DNA from 3 places in the Chimaeribacter sp. YP20170169 genome. Region 1 is predicted to be linked to each of the others. Evidence: riboswitches for the same ligand, from Rfam matches in the RefSeq annotation. Region 1 holds a riboswitch; each other region holds the start of a gene.
What was found. A riboswitch is a leader RNA that binds a small molecule or an ion and turns the genes downstream of it on or off. The one in region 1 is predicted to bind thiamine pyrophosphate.

Region 1 (4,278 bases):
GAAGCGGCGCAGCGGCTGCAATGTCACTTCACACGCCAGCTCGGCATTTTTGCACAGTGACATGAAATCACCAGCCTGTGCCCGCGTCGCCTTGTACTCCGGCAAATAACGCCCGGCCTGACGCATCATCCAGACAGGGGTAACATCGACCGGCTGACGCAGCAGCGCGCGCAGATAGCGATCGTTCTTCAACTCTTTCATGTAGGGCTCCTCATTAATCCGGCGCCATTGTACCACGCGCGCCCCGGCTGTCGCTCTCTGCACGGCACAGTGCCACGGTGTCCTCGATCAGGCGGCGGGCGATGGTGCCGGGTGGCGGCAGTTGCGGCAGCTGGTCATAGCGATACCAGGCGGCGCTGAGCAGCTCGCTGGGATCGACGCGGATCTCGCCGCGATCGTAATCCGCCATGAAGGCCATCATCAGCGAATTAGGGAAGGGCCAGGGCTGGGAACTGACATAGCGTAGGTTTTTCACGCAGAGGTTGCTCTCCTCCATCACTTCACGTGCCACTGCCTGCTCCATCGTTTCGCCGACCTCGACAAAACCGGCCAGCACCGTGTGGATGCCGTTGCGGTGGCGGACGTGCTGGGCCAGCAGGATCTCCTCGCCGCGGCGGATCGCCACGATCATGCAAGGGGCAATCTGGGGGTAGTAGCGCTCATGGCAGTGCTGGCAGTGCACCGCCCACTCTTTTTTGCTGGGGTGCATCTCATGACCGCAGTAGCCACAGAAGCGGTGCGAACGGTAGAACTCCGCCAGCTGCACACCGCGCCCGGCCAGCTGGAACAGCTCGCGATCCTGGTCAATCAGCTGCCGGACGGAGGCCATCTCCGCTGGCCGCGGCTCGCGCACCAGCCAGATCGGCAGCCCCTGCCATTCACCCAATTGGCGGGCGGCTTTGCCCACCAGTGAGAATTGTGTGGCCGGGCCAACCGGCAGTTCGCCTTTCGGCAGCCACAGCTTGCCCTCGTGGCTGATCACCCACCAGCCCTGATGTGATTCTGTGAGTTGAATTTCCATATTGTTATTGCATAACCTCGACTACACTGACACTCTGGGATTGTGACTTTTACATATTAGTAACGATTAAACACGTTTTCTTGCTCACGGAGTCCACCATGCTAAACCGTCTGGAAAGACTGACTCAGCGCGTTGGCGGCAGTAATGAGTTAATTGATCAATGGCTGCATGAACGTAAAGAGCTATTAGTCGCCTATTGCACGCTGGTCGGTTTAAAACCGCATAAAGAAAAGCATACGCCACTGGATGAAGAGGCGCTGAATAACTTCTGCCATCGTCTGGTGGATTACCTCTCGGCTGGCCATTTCCACATCTACGACAAAATCATCCAAGGAATTGAGGGCTCGCAAAGCCCGCGCATGGTGATCACCACCCAGCTCTATCCTGCCCTGCAAGGCAATACTGAAAGCATCATGGCGCTCTACGATCGCTCGATGGAAACCACCCTGGATCACGACAATATCCTCGAATTCCATGAGGCGTTGGCGGAAATCGGCGTGGCGTTGGATGCCCGCTTCCAGTTCGAAGACCAGTTGATTGGCCTGGCACTTGAGGCCGCCGCCCTGCCGCTGGAGCAGCCGGTCGCTAACGATCCGGCGATTGCTCGCCCAGCCTGATTTGCAGTCCCGGTGACCCCACAAGGGTTGTCGTTTTTTATCCGCCTCGTATACTGAGGCTTCTTGTCGGAGTGCCTAGCGCATCATTAGGATGCCAGGCTGAGACCGTTAATTCGGGATCCGCGGAACCTGATCGGGTTAGTACCCGCGAAGGGAACAAGAGTAATTTCGTGTCCGGGGCTGCGCGCACCCTTTTTGCGCGCGCCCCCGGCCCCATTCTGTTACTCCCGCTGAAAATCACTCCAGACAAGCAACGTTCCCATACTCATACGGAAGGAATTTGCTATGTCTATCACCAAACCTGTCTCCCGCCGCCAGCAGCAACGCGCTGAGGCACAGGCATTCATTGACGGCCTGCAGGGCGTCGCGTTCCCCAACTCCACCCGCATCTATTTGACCGGCTCACGCCCGGACATCCGGGTGCCGATGCGCGAGATCCAGCTCAGCCCGACGATGGTCGGCGGCAGCAAAGAGGCCCCGCGCTATGAGCCAAACGAGGCGGTGCCGGTCTATGACACCGCCGGCCCCTACGGCGATCCCGAGGCCACGCTGGATGTGCACGCTGGTCTGCCGAAACTGCGTGCCGGCTGGATTGCCGAACGCGAAGACACTGCGCCGCTCTCCCACGTCAGCTCCCACTTTACCCAGCAGCGGCTGGCCGATGAGGGGTTGGATCACCTGCGCTTTGAGCACCTGCCGCAGCCGCAGCGCGCCAAGGCGGGCCGCCGGGTCACCCAGTTGCACTACGCTCGTCAGGGGATCATCACGCCGGAGATGGAGTTCATCGCCCTGCGCGAAAACATGGGGCGCGAGCGCATCCGCAGTGAAGTGCTGCGCCAGCAGCACCCCGGCCAGAGCTTTGGTGCTCTGCTGCCGCCTGACATCACGCCCGAATTTGTGCGCCAGGAGGTGGCAGCGGGCCGGGCCATCATCCCAGCCAATATTAACCACCCAGAGTCCGAGCCGATGATCATTGGCCGCAACTTCCTGGTCAAGGTGAACGCCAATATCGGCAACTCCGCCGTGACCTCCTCCATCGAAGAGGAGGTGGAGAAGCTGGTGTGGTCAACCCGCTGGGGCGCCGACACGGTGATGGATCTCTCCACCGGCCGTTATATCCACGAAACACGGGAGTGGATCCTGCGCAACAGCCCGGTGCCGATTGGCACGGTGCCGATCTATCAGGCGCTGGAGAAGGTCAATGGCGTGGCCGAAAACCTGACCTGGGAGATGTTCCGCGACACGCTGCTGGAGCAGGCCGAACAGGGCGTGGACTACTTCACCATTCACGCGGGCGTGCTGCTGCGCTACGTGCCAATGACCGCCAAGCGCCTGACCGGCATTGTCTCCCGTGGCGGTTCGATCATGGCGAAGTGGTGCCTCTCCCACCACCGTGAGAACTTCCTCTACCAGCACTTCCGCGAAATCTGTGAAATCTGCGCCGCCTATGACGTCTCGCTGTCGCTGGGCGATGGCCTGCGCCCCGGCTCCATTCAGGATGCCAACGATGAGGCGCAGTTTGCTGAACTGCATACGCTGGGCGAGCTGACCAACATTGCCTGGGAGTATGACGTCCAGGTGATGATTGAAGGCCCCGGCCATGTGCCGATGCACATGATCCGCCGCAACATGACCGAGGAGCTGGAGCACTGCCATGAAGCGCCGTTCTACACCCTCGGCCCACTGACCACTGACATTGCGCCGGGTTATGACCACTTCACCTCCGGCATCGGGGCCGCCATGATCGGCTGGTTCGGCTGTGCGATGCTCTGCTACGTCACCCCGAAAGAGCACCTCGGCCTGCCCAATAAAGAGGATGTGAAGCAGGGGCTGATCACCTACAAGATTGCCGCCCACGCCGCCGATTTGGCGAAGGGGCACCCCGGCGCGCAGATCCGCGACAACGCGATGTCCAAAGCGCGCTTTGAGTTCCGCTGGGAAGACCAGTTCAATCTGGCGCTGGATCCCGCCACCGCCCGCGCCTACCACGATGAGACGCTGCCGCAGGAGTCCGGCAAGGTGGCGCACTTCTGCTCCATGTGCGGGCCGAAGTTCTGCTCGATGAAGATCTCCCAAGAGGTGCGTGATTACGCCGCCGCCCATCCGATTGAGGTACGCGATGCTGGCATGGACCAGATGTCCGCCGCCTTCCGCGCCCAAGGCAGTGAGCTTTACCAAGAAGCCGCCCTGCAACCGGAGGCCAGCGATGAGTAACCTGCCCGCCTTTCCGTCCGTGCCGCACCGCCTCGGCCTCTACCCGGTAGTGGACAGCGTGGCGTGGATCGCTCGCTTGCTGGAAGCTGGCGTGAGAACCCTCCAACTGCGCATCAAGGATCTGCCGGACGCTGAGGCGGAGCCAGCGATTGTCGAGGCCATCGCCCTTGGCCAGCGGTATCAGGCTCGGCTGTTCATCAATGACTACTGGCGGCTGGCGATCACGCATCAGGCCTATGGCGTGCATCTGGGGCAGGAGGATCTGGACAGCGCCGATCTGGCAGCGATCCGGCAGGCCGGGCTACGCCTTGGCGTCTCTACCCATGATGAGGCGGAGCTGGCGCGCGCGATCGCCGTGCGCCCCTCCTATCTGGCGTTGGGCCACATCTTCCCGACCCAGACCAAACAGATGCCCTCCGCCCCACA
Region 2 (4,278 bases), 1.3 Mb from region 1:
AGGGGTTTCACATCATCTGTAATCGCTGCTAGGCTTGTTAGTATTTGCTAACAAAATGTGGAGGGAATGTGAACGAAAATTCAAATGATGAAGACAGCAATGAAGTCTGTCCTGAGTGTCTGGCAAGTGGCGAGGATTATCAAACCCAGGTAAAAAGCATTAAGGATAGCCAGAGTGGCAACACCATCATTAAGGTTCAGTACTGTGTGCACTGTGGCAATATCATTAGCATCTCCAGCGAAGAGTCACACCCCGTACAGCGGGCGCCGGAGCCGATAATACGTCATATATCAGGTTGAGGATTGGATAGTTTTATTAACCCTAAAAAAGATAACGTATACCAGGAAAGCGTTTTATTACATAGGACAGGCCATCGCCTGACACTATGCCAGACACCGCAAGGGACCCTGCTTAAGGGGGAGTTTTTAGGCACCAGCCGTGACCGGCCAGTCGCTCCCCAGAGGATTATTCAGCAACCCACGATGCGGCAGGTTTTTCGAGTCAGGCCATCCTCCCGGAAAACCTGCCGTATCACGTCCTGACCCCGCTTGCGCTTTTAGCGCGTCACAGGGTAGTGCAGCAGAAAATACTCCCCATTCGGTGCCGTACCACGGCTCACCTTATGCCAGCCATGCCGACAATAGAACGCCAACGCGTCAGTGTTGCGCACCAGACACTTCAGCGCGCCCGTACTGGTAAAAGTCTCCTGCGCCGCCTGGAGCAGCGCCAGCCCGGCTCCTTGCCCCTGTGCCTCTGGGGCGACGAACAAGTTATGCAGGAAGTTCTCGGCCTCAAACAGTGAGGCAAACCCCACCGGACGCCCCTCGTGCTCCGCCACCAGCACGGTCTCGCCCAGCACCGCCCGGTCAAAATCCTCCAGTCGCCAGTCGCGGCTCTCCAGCCAGGGCCAGGCCTGCTTGCGGGCCGCGAGATAGAGGGTGCGTAGGAAGGGGCGGTCTGCCTCCTGATAGGGGCGAATGATCATCAAAACTCCTTGTATAGCGTGAACCAAAGCCTTGGGGCTATCTTCAGCTTAGTACACGCCGCCGGCACCTTCATGCGCCCGCCTGATAAGCTAAGTGGATAAATGCAGATAATTTATTGATTATAAATAGATAAATCACACGTTGTGAGCCGCGCGGGCTTGCGGGGAAGGGGGCAGGGCAATAGCCTTAGCTTACCATCCTGCACAGTGAGGACATTATGGACGAGCGTAAAGTAGTGCGTGACACCGAGACCGGCCAGTTCGTTGATCCGGAAGAGGCCAAGCGGCGGCCAAAAACCACCGTCACCGAGACCATCAAAACCCCTGACAAAGGGAAGAAGAAAAAAGCCAAACCCTAAGCGCCCGCCGGGCGCTTTTATAGGGGAAAGAAAATAGGTAAATGCCTTCTCTCTTTAGGGAAGGCGATAGGCTCATTTGAATCGTTGGGCAGGCTCGCCCTCTTTATAGATCAGGTGTCGTAATTTAAGATTCTTATTATTACCGAATCGGATTTTATTCCACGCCTTAGCCATAGTGTAGCGTATATGTGGTGTTGCATGTTTCTCTTCCTCTTTCATCATCATATCAAGCAGCCATGAATATATGACCTTCTCGATAGTCTCAGGCTGCAAATTGACGCCCCCATAGATTTGAGAGCAGAAGCTGTCTGAGGCTGCGGGATCCACCCGTCGGGTTAATACCCGAATAAGCATCATCTCTGAACGGGAACGGAGTGATTTACGGGTAGGGAAACAGTGTTTATCCACCCACTCGTAGGCGGCCAATAACTCCTCTTTGTGCTTCTGTACATAATTGACCACCTCTGCTGAAGAGGCACCTTTCATGGCCATTTGGCCGCTCTGGCTCCACTGCACAATGGTGGGGCGTTCGTAAAGGATAAGGGTAGGCACAATGACGCCAATCTCTTTCGCCGGCCCAGGTTTAATGCCCGGTACGCGGAAAAAGATGTGATCGCCATGTGTACGGCGCTTGCCATTATCAATGGTGTCAGCAGACTCTTCTGGCACATTGAAGGCCAACGTCATATAGACGTCTACGCCAGCTTTGACAATTGCATGGAGACGATGCTGCCCATCAATACAGCGAATAGGGTTATCAGGTGTGCCAATAAATTGAACCGGTTGGGCATTCCTTTTCCATAGCCCGCGCTTCATTAAATCTGCCAGTGTCTCAATATGCGATTCGGAGAGCATCCGGTTATGGGTATTATAAGATAGCAGCTGCTGCGCTAATTCAGGCCCGACTATTTCACCTTGATACGTTATTTCACCACGCATTAATTTATCCCTTAATATCAGAAAGGGTAAAAAATATTCTTTCCGTGTGAAATTTGTCATGACTTGAATCAACGTTTTTCAGATTAAAAATAACGCAAAATATAATTATACTAATCATAAGCCCCCGAAGTTATTTGCAACTTATCGGCGGGTTGCTTATGCTGGATGCGCTGTATAACAGCGACCAATGACTCGGGGTGCCCTTCCTGGTGAAGGCTGAGAAATACCCGTATTACCTGAACTGGATAATGCCAGCGTAGGGAAGTCAGGATGCCTTGCCGGCACCCCCTTCTTTCACGCCGGTAAGGAGAATGCCCATGCTGTCCCCTACCGATCCCACCCTGCCGGCGCTGCCCGCCGATCTTGCTGATGCCTCGTGGCGCGTGCTGTCGCACCGTGCACCGCTGGTGCACTGCCTGACCAATGAGGTGGTGCAGTCCGTTACCGCCAATATGTTGCTGGCCGTCGGCGCGTCGCCCGCGATGGTGGTGGAGCCACAGGAGGCGGCGCAGTTCAGCGCGCTGGCCGATGCGCTGCTGATCAACCTCGGTACGTTGAACCACGCCCGCGCGGAGAGCATGTTGGCGGCTATCGACAGCGCCAACGCTGCCAGTACGCCCTGGACGCTCGATCCGGTGGCGGTCGGCGCGCTCACCTACCGCACAGACTTTGCCCGTCGGCTGCTTGACCTGCGCCCAGCGGCGATCCGCGCCAATGCCTCGGAGGTACTGGCACTGGCGGGCCAACCGGCGCTGGGGCGCGGCGTGGACAGCGGCGACGACTCGCTGCGGGCGCTACCGGCGGCGCAGGCGCTGGCGCAGCAGTGCGGTGCGATCGTGGCGGTAACCGGCGCGGTGGATTACATCACCGATGGCCGCCAGACGTGGGCGGTGGCGGGGGCGATGCGCTGCTGACGCGGGTGGTGGGCACCGGCTGTGCGCTGTCGGCGCTGGTGGCGGGCTTTACTGCGCTGGAGGGGCGGCGGCTGGATCATGTCGCGGCCGCCTGTGCGCTGATGGCGCGCGCCGGGGAGCGCGCGGCCGCGCAGGCCGCTGGGCCGGGCACGCTGCTGCCGCACCTGCTGGATGCGCTGTGGCAACAGGTTGGGGAGGCGCGCCCATGACCCGCATTAACGCCCTGACCATCGCTGGCACCGACCCGAGCGGCGGCGCGGGCATCCAGGCTGACCTGAAAGCCTTCTCCGCGCTGGGAGCCTATGGCACTAGCGTCATCACCGCACTGGTGGCGCAGAACACCCACGGCGTGCAGTCGGTCTACCGCATCGAACCCGATTTTGTGGCGGCGCAGCTCGACTCGGTGCTCAGCGACGTGCGCATCGACAGCGCGAAAATCGGTATGCTGGCCAACAGTGACGTCGTAGAGACGGTGGCGGAGCGGCTGGCGCACTACCGGGTGCCGCACGTGGTGCTGGATACGGTGATGCTGGCGAAGAGCGGTGATCCCTTGCTAGCCCCGGAGGCGGTGGAGGCGATCCGCCGCTGCCTGTTGCCGCAGGTCTCGTTAATCACGCCGAACCTGCCGGAGGCGGCGGCGCTGCTGGCCTGCGATCAGGCACGCAATGAGGAGGAGATGCGCCAGCAGGGGCGCGGGTTGCTGGAACTGGGCTGTCAGGCGGTGCTGATGAAGGGTGGCCACCTGAGCGAGCAGGATAGCCCGGACTGGCTGTTCAGCCGTGACGGCGAGTGGCGCTTCAGCGCGCCGCGGGTGGCGACGCGCCATACCCACGGCACCGGCTGCACCCTGTCGGCGGCGTTGGCGGCGTTGCGCCCGCGCCATACCGGCTGGGTGGATACCGTCCCGCTGGCAAAAGCCTACCTGCAACGGGCGCTGGAGCAGGCCGATAGCCTCGAGGTGGGCAGCGGCATCGGCCCAGTGCATCACTTCCACCACTGGTGGTAAGCGCGGCCTGATTGGAAAAGGTCGGCGTCAGCCGATGCCGGCCTGATGCAGGTCATGCAGGTTCAGCGCGCCCAC
Region 3 (4,278 bases), 360 kb from region 1:
GCCGACTGCGGCAGCCCGGTGGTGGCGCTCATCAGCAGGAAGAAGCCAGTCGCCAGCACGATGCCCGGCATCGCCAGGATCACCATGCCGCTCAGTTCCAGCGCCTGTGCATGGCCCCGCTGCTGGCGCAGGCGCAACTCACGGCTGCTCCACAGCAGCATCATGGCGAGCAGCAGGCAGATCAGCCCGGCACCCAGCGCGATGCGCAGCGAGGTGAACAGCGCCTGCCACAGCGCGGGCTGTTGCAGCACCGCTGGCAGCGCCGGGTTGAGGCCATCGGCCACCACCGCCAGCAGCGGCGGCAAAATCAGCAGCAGCGCCAGCGCAATCAGCCCGCCATCCAGCAGCCGCGCCGACCAACTGTCCTGCGGGTTGCGCCACTGCACCGCTTGCGTGTGGCCGCCCGGTAGCGCCCGGTTAAGGCGCTGGCTCAGCAGCACCAGCCCCAGACAGCAGCCGAGCTGGAGCAGCGCCAGCAGCGCCGCCCGGCCCAGATCGTAGTCGTAACTCAGCGCCTGATAGATCGCCAGTTCAATGGTGGTCGCCTGCGGCCCGCCGCCCAATGACAGCACGGTGGCGAAGCTGGCAAAGCAGAGCATGAAGATCAGCGCCGCCGCGGGCAGCAGTTGCCGCCGCAGCGCGGGCCACTCAACAAAGTGCCACTGTTGCCAGCCGCTCATGCCTAGCTGCGCCGCCAGCTGGCGCTGCTCTACCGGGATGCCCTCCAACGACTGCAACAGCAACCGGGTCGCCAGCGGCAGGTTAAAGAAGACGTGCGCCAGTAGGATGCCCTGTAAGCCGTAGGGTGAGAAGGCGTAGGGCAGGCCGAGCCAGCCGCAGAGCGCGGCCAGCCACCCCTGCCGACCATAGACGCTCAGCAGGCCGAACACTGCTACCAGCACCGGCAGCACCAGCGTCATGGCGCACAGGCGCAGCAGCAGGCGGCGGCCGGGAAAGCGGCGGCGGAACAGCGCGCGCGCCAGCGGCAGCGCTGGCAGCACCGAGCAGAGCGCCGACAGTAGCGCCTGCATAAAGGTGAAGCGCACCACATGCCACAGGTAGCTGTCCTGCATCAGCGCCCGCCAGTCGGCGACTGGCGCATGCAGCCACAGCGCGCCGAACGCCAGCCCGGCCACCGCCAGCAGCAGCCCGCCCGCGATCAGCCCCGGCAGCAGCCAGCTGGCGATCAGCGGCTGACGGCGGTTTGCCATGCCCGGATCCAGTCGGCGCGGTGGGTGGCCACGTCAGCGGCGCTGTAGCTCAGGGCGGTTTTCGGCACGGTCAGGCTCTCGAAGCCCGCTGGCAGCGGGGTGTCGGTGGCCGGGTACATCCAGTTGCCGGCCGGGATGGTTTTTTGGAATGCCGGGGTGAGCATGAACTTCATGAACTGCTGCGCCAGTTGCGGCTGGCGGCTGGCGGCCAGCTGGCCAGCTACCTCCACCTGGAGGTAGTGCCCCTCGCTGAAGTCAGCGGCGGCGTAGGCGTCATTCTTCTCTTCAATCAGATGATAGGCCGGTGAGGTGGTGTAGCTCAGCACCATATCCGCCTCTCCTTTCAGGAACAGGCCGTAGGCCTCGCTCCAGCCCTTGGTGACGGTGACGGTCTTCTTCGCCAGCTTCTGCCAGGCCGTTGGCGCGTCATCGGCATAGACCTTCTGCATCCACAGCAGCAGCCCCAGCCCCGGCGTACTGGTGCGCGGATCCTCATAGATCACCTTCAGCGGGCGGTCACTCTCTACCAGCTCGCGCAGGCTGGTCGGCGGGTTTTGCAGCTTCTGCTTGTTGTAGACAAACGCGAAGTAGCCGTAGTCGTAGGGCACAAAGGTGGTGTCCTGCCAGCCACCCGGCACCTTCAGCGCGGCGGTGTCAACGCCCGAGGGCGCAAACAGCCCGGTCTGGGCGGCGGCCTGCACCAGATTGTTGTCCAGCCCCAGCACCACGTCCGCCGGGCTGTTTTTGCCCTCCATCCGCAGCCGGTTGAGCAGCGAGACGCCATCCTCCAGCGGCACGAATTTCAGTTCACAGTGGCACTGGGCCTCAAAGGCTTTTTTCACCGCCGGGCCGGGGCCCCACTCGGAGGCGAAGGAGTCATAGGTATATACCGTCAGGACAGGCTGGGCAGCCAGCGTCGAGGCAGAGATAAACAGCAGGCAGGACACGATCTTTTTCAACACTTTGCGCTCCTTGGCAGAAGGGTGGCAAAGGAGTTTGAGCAAGCAGGAAGCACTCTCAAATCCCTCCGCCGGTATTAACCGGATCAGGTTCGACGGGACTCTCTCAGCCAAAGCCGGCAACTGACGCCAGCATTTCGCACCCCGTTGAGAACGCGCCATTGTAAAGGCTTACTCCGGCGGGCGAAAGGGCGGCGTGTCAAGGCTCCGGCGGCGCGAACCAAGCGGATTTGAAGTCGAACCAGCCGAGAGTGTTGAGCCGCACGCCGCGCATACTGCGCTGGCCCTGCAACTGCAACCAGTGGTGGAACAGCGGGTGGATCTGGTGGCTGGCGACCAGCGAACGGCACCACTCCGCCAGCGGCAGTTGCTGCTGTCGCCAGGCGGCGGCCTGCGACGCCGGTGGCTCCTCCAGACAGTGGTGCAGCAGCGGTAGCTCGTAGAGGCTGGCGAACAGCGAATACTCCAGCGGCAGCGTGAAGTTGACACTGCCGAGCCACAGGTCACTCTGCGCTTCCCCGGCGTGCCACTGGGCATACTCCAGCGCCTGCACCCGCAGGCTGATGCCCTGCGCCGCCAACAGCGGTTGTAGCGCGCGGCAGATGACGTCGAACTCCGGGTGATCGCGGTAGTAGGTGAGGGTCAGCGCCGTCAGGCCAGCCGGTTTGGCGGGCTGCGGCGGGTGGGTGCGGTGGTGCCAACGCGGCAGCAGCCCGAGTGCCGGTGACCAGTAGCGCTGGTAACGGCGCTCGGCATGGTTGAGCAGCGCCGCCGGGTTGAGCAGCTCCGCCAGCCAGGCGCGCACCTCTGGCCGGGCGGCGGTGGCGGATCGCCGGTCAAACAGCACGAAGTAGCACCCCTCCTCAAGCCGGTTCTCCAGCTCGCGCGAGCCGGTGTCGTCCGCCTGCAACTGCACGCCGGAGGAGACCAGCTCCTCGCTCAGCTCCGGCTGCACCCAGATGGTGACCTCATCAATCAGCGCGCGGTAGCCAAAGTAGTCATCAAAGGCGCGGATACGCAGCTGGCTGCGGTGGTTGCGCACCACCGCATAGGGGCCGGTGCCGACCGGGTGGCGCGCGAAGCCGGGCAGCGTCTGCCACTCGTGCGGCAGGATCATGGCGCTGACGCTGCTGAGCAGCCACGGCAGCCACTGGTCTGGCATGGTCAGGGTGATGTCGATGACGTGCGGCGTCGGCGAGCGGATGGTCGCCAGATGGTTGAAGAGCGGCAGGCGCTGGGCGCGCGTCAGGGCGGCGATCACATCCTGCATCTCCAGCGGCCGCCCGTGGTGGAAGGCGATGGCCGGGCGCAAATAAAAGCGCCAGTGCAGCGGCGTCAGCGCCTGCCAGTGGTGCGCCAGATCCGGCTCCAGTTCCCCGTTTTCCTCATTTATCCGCGTCAGGCCACTGAAGATCTGGCGCGCCAGATGGGTCTCCGAGCGGCGCAGGGGCGAGCCGGGCAGCAGGTTGCTCATCGGCCGGTAGTAGAGCACCCGCAGCAGGTGCCGCCCCTGACGAAAGCTGCGCCCCAACTGGCCCAGCAGCATCTGGCGCGCGACCTGCCGGTCGCCGAGTAGCTGCACCAGTTGGTCGGCGCTGCCCTGTTCCAACAGCTCCTCTGCCCGCTGGCGCTGCAACGCCAGCCCGGATTGCAGGAAGGTGAGGGTGGAGCGGCGGCCGCGGCCCGCCTCGGCCTGCCAGCTTAACCAGCCAGCCTGTTGCATGGCATTGAGCAGCGAGCGGACGTGGCGGCGCGAGCAGTTGAGCAGCGTGGCCAGATCCGCCAGCCGGGTCTCGGCCGGTTCGCCGTGGAAGTGTTGCCACAGGCGGATAAACTGCTGCTGGCGGCGGGATGTCGGCATAAAAGGGGAACTCCTTGGCAGAAGGTGAGCCATTTTTCTTTCCCCATATTACGCCGATACTTAGCTTCAGCAATCCTGCGCCGATCCGGTGCGTATGGCCGGGGCGACGACCATGCAGGCCAGCATTCCGCAAGTCCGCCGTGGGCGGGCTTCCCCTTTTCTGAGTAATGGTGTGTTCACCAGCCAGCCGGGTCCTCCGCTGGCTTTTTTTATGGGCAGCGGCGTGCCAGCGGTGAAAAAAGCGCCA

Region 2: another riboswitch for thiamine pyrophosphate. It lies ahead of thiM (hydroxyethylthiazole kinase); the one in region 1 lies ahead of thiC (phosphomethylpyrimidine synthase ThiC).
Region 3: another riboswitch for thiamine pyrophosphate. It lies ahead of thiB (thiamine ABC transporter substrate binding subunit); the one in region 1 lies ahead of thiC (phosphomethylpyrimidine synthase ThiC).

Annotation. Positions count from the first base shown of each region.
Region 1 covers NZ_CP176824.1:3,568,353-3,572,630, forward strand. The annotation lists gene hemE (uroporphyrinogen decarboxylase) at 1-201, opposite strand, end outside; gene nudC (NAD(+) diphosphatase) at 215-1,021, opposite strand; gene rsd (sigma D regulator) at 1,120-1,638, shown strand; TPP riboswitch at 1,696-1,811, shown strand; gene thiC (phosphomethylpyrimidine synthase ThiC) at 1,924-3,852, shown strand; gene thiE (thiamine phosphate synthase) at 3,845-4,278, shown strand, end outside.
Region 2 covers NZ_CP176824.1:930,027-934,304, forward strand. The annotation lists gene ACK3SD_RS04270 (GNAT family N-acetyltransferase) at 557-985, opposite strand; gene ACK3SD_RS04275 (hypothetical protein) at 1,204-1,344, shown strand; gene ACK3SD_RS04280 (hypothetical protein) at 1,417-2,283, opposite strand; TPP riboswitch at 2,467-2,563, shown strand; partial or broken gene thiM (hydroxyethylthiazole kinase) at 2,601-3,406, shown strand; gene thiD (bifunctional hydroxymethylpyrimidine kinase/phosphomethylpyrimidine kinase) at 3,403-4,203, shown strand; gene gutQ (arabinose-5-phosphate isomerase GutQ) at 4,231-4,278, opposite strand, start outside.
Region 3 covers NZ_CP176824.1:3,208,363-3,212,640, reverse strand. The annotation lists gene thiP (thiamine/thiamine pyrophosphate ABC transporter permease ThiP) at 1-1,211, opposite strand, end outside; gene thiB (thiamine ABC transporter substrate binding subunit) at 1,187-2,173, opposite strand; TPP riboswitch at 2,216-2,327, opposite strand; gene sgrR (HTH-type transcriptional regulator SgrR) at 2,370-4,031, opposite strand.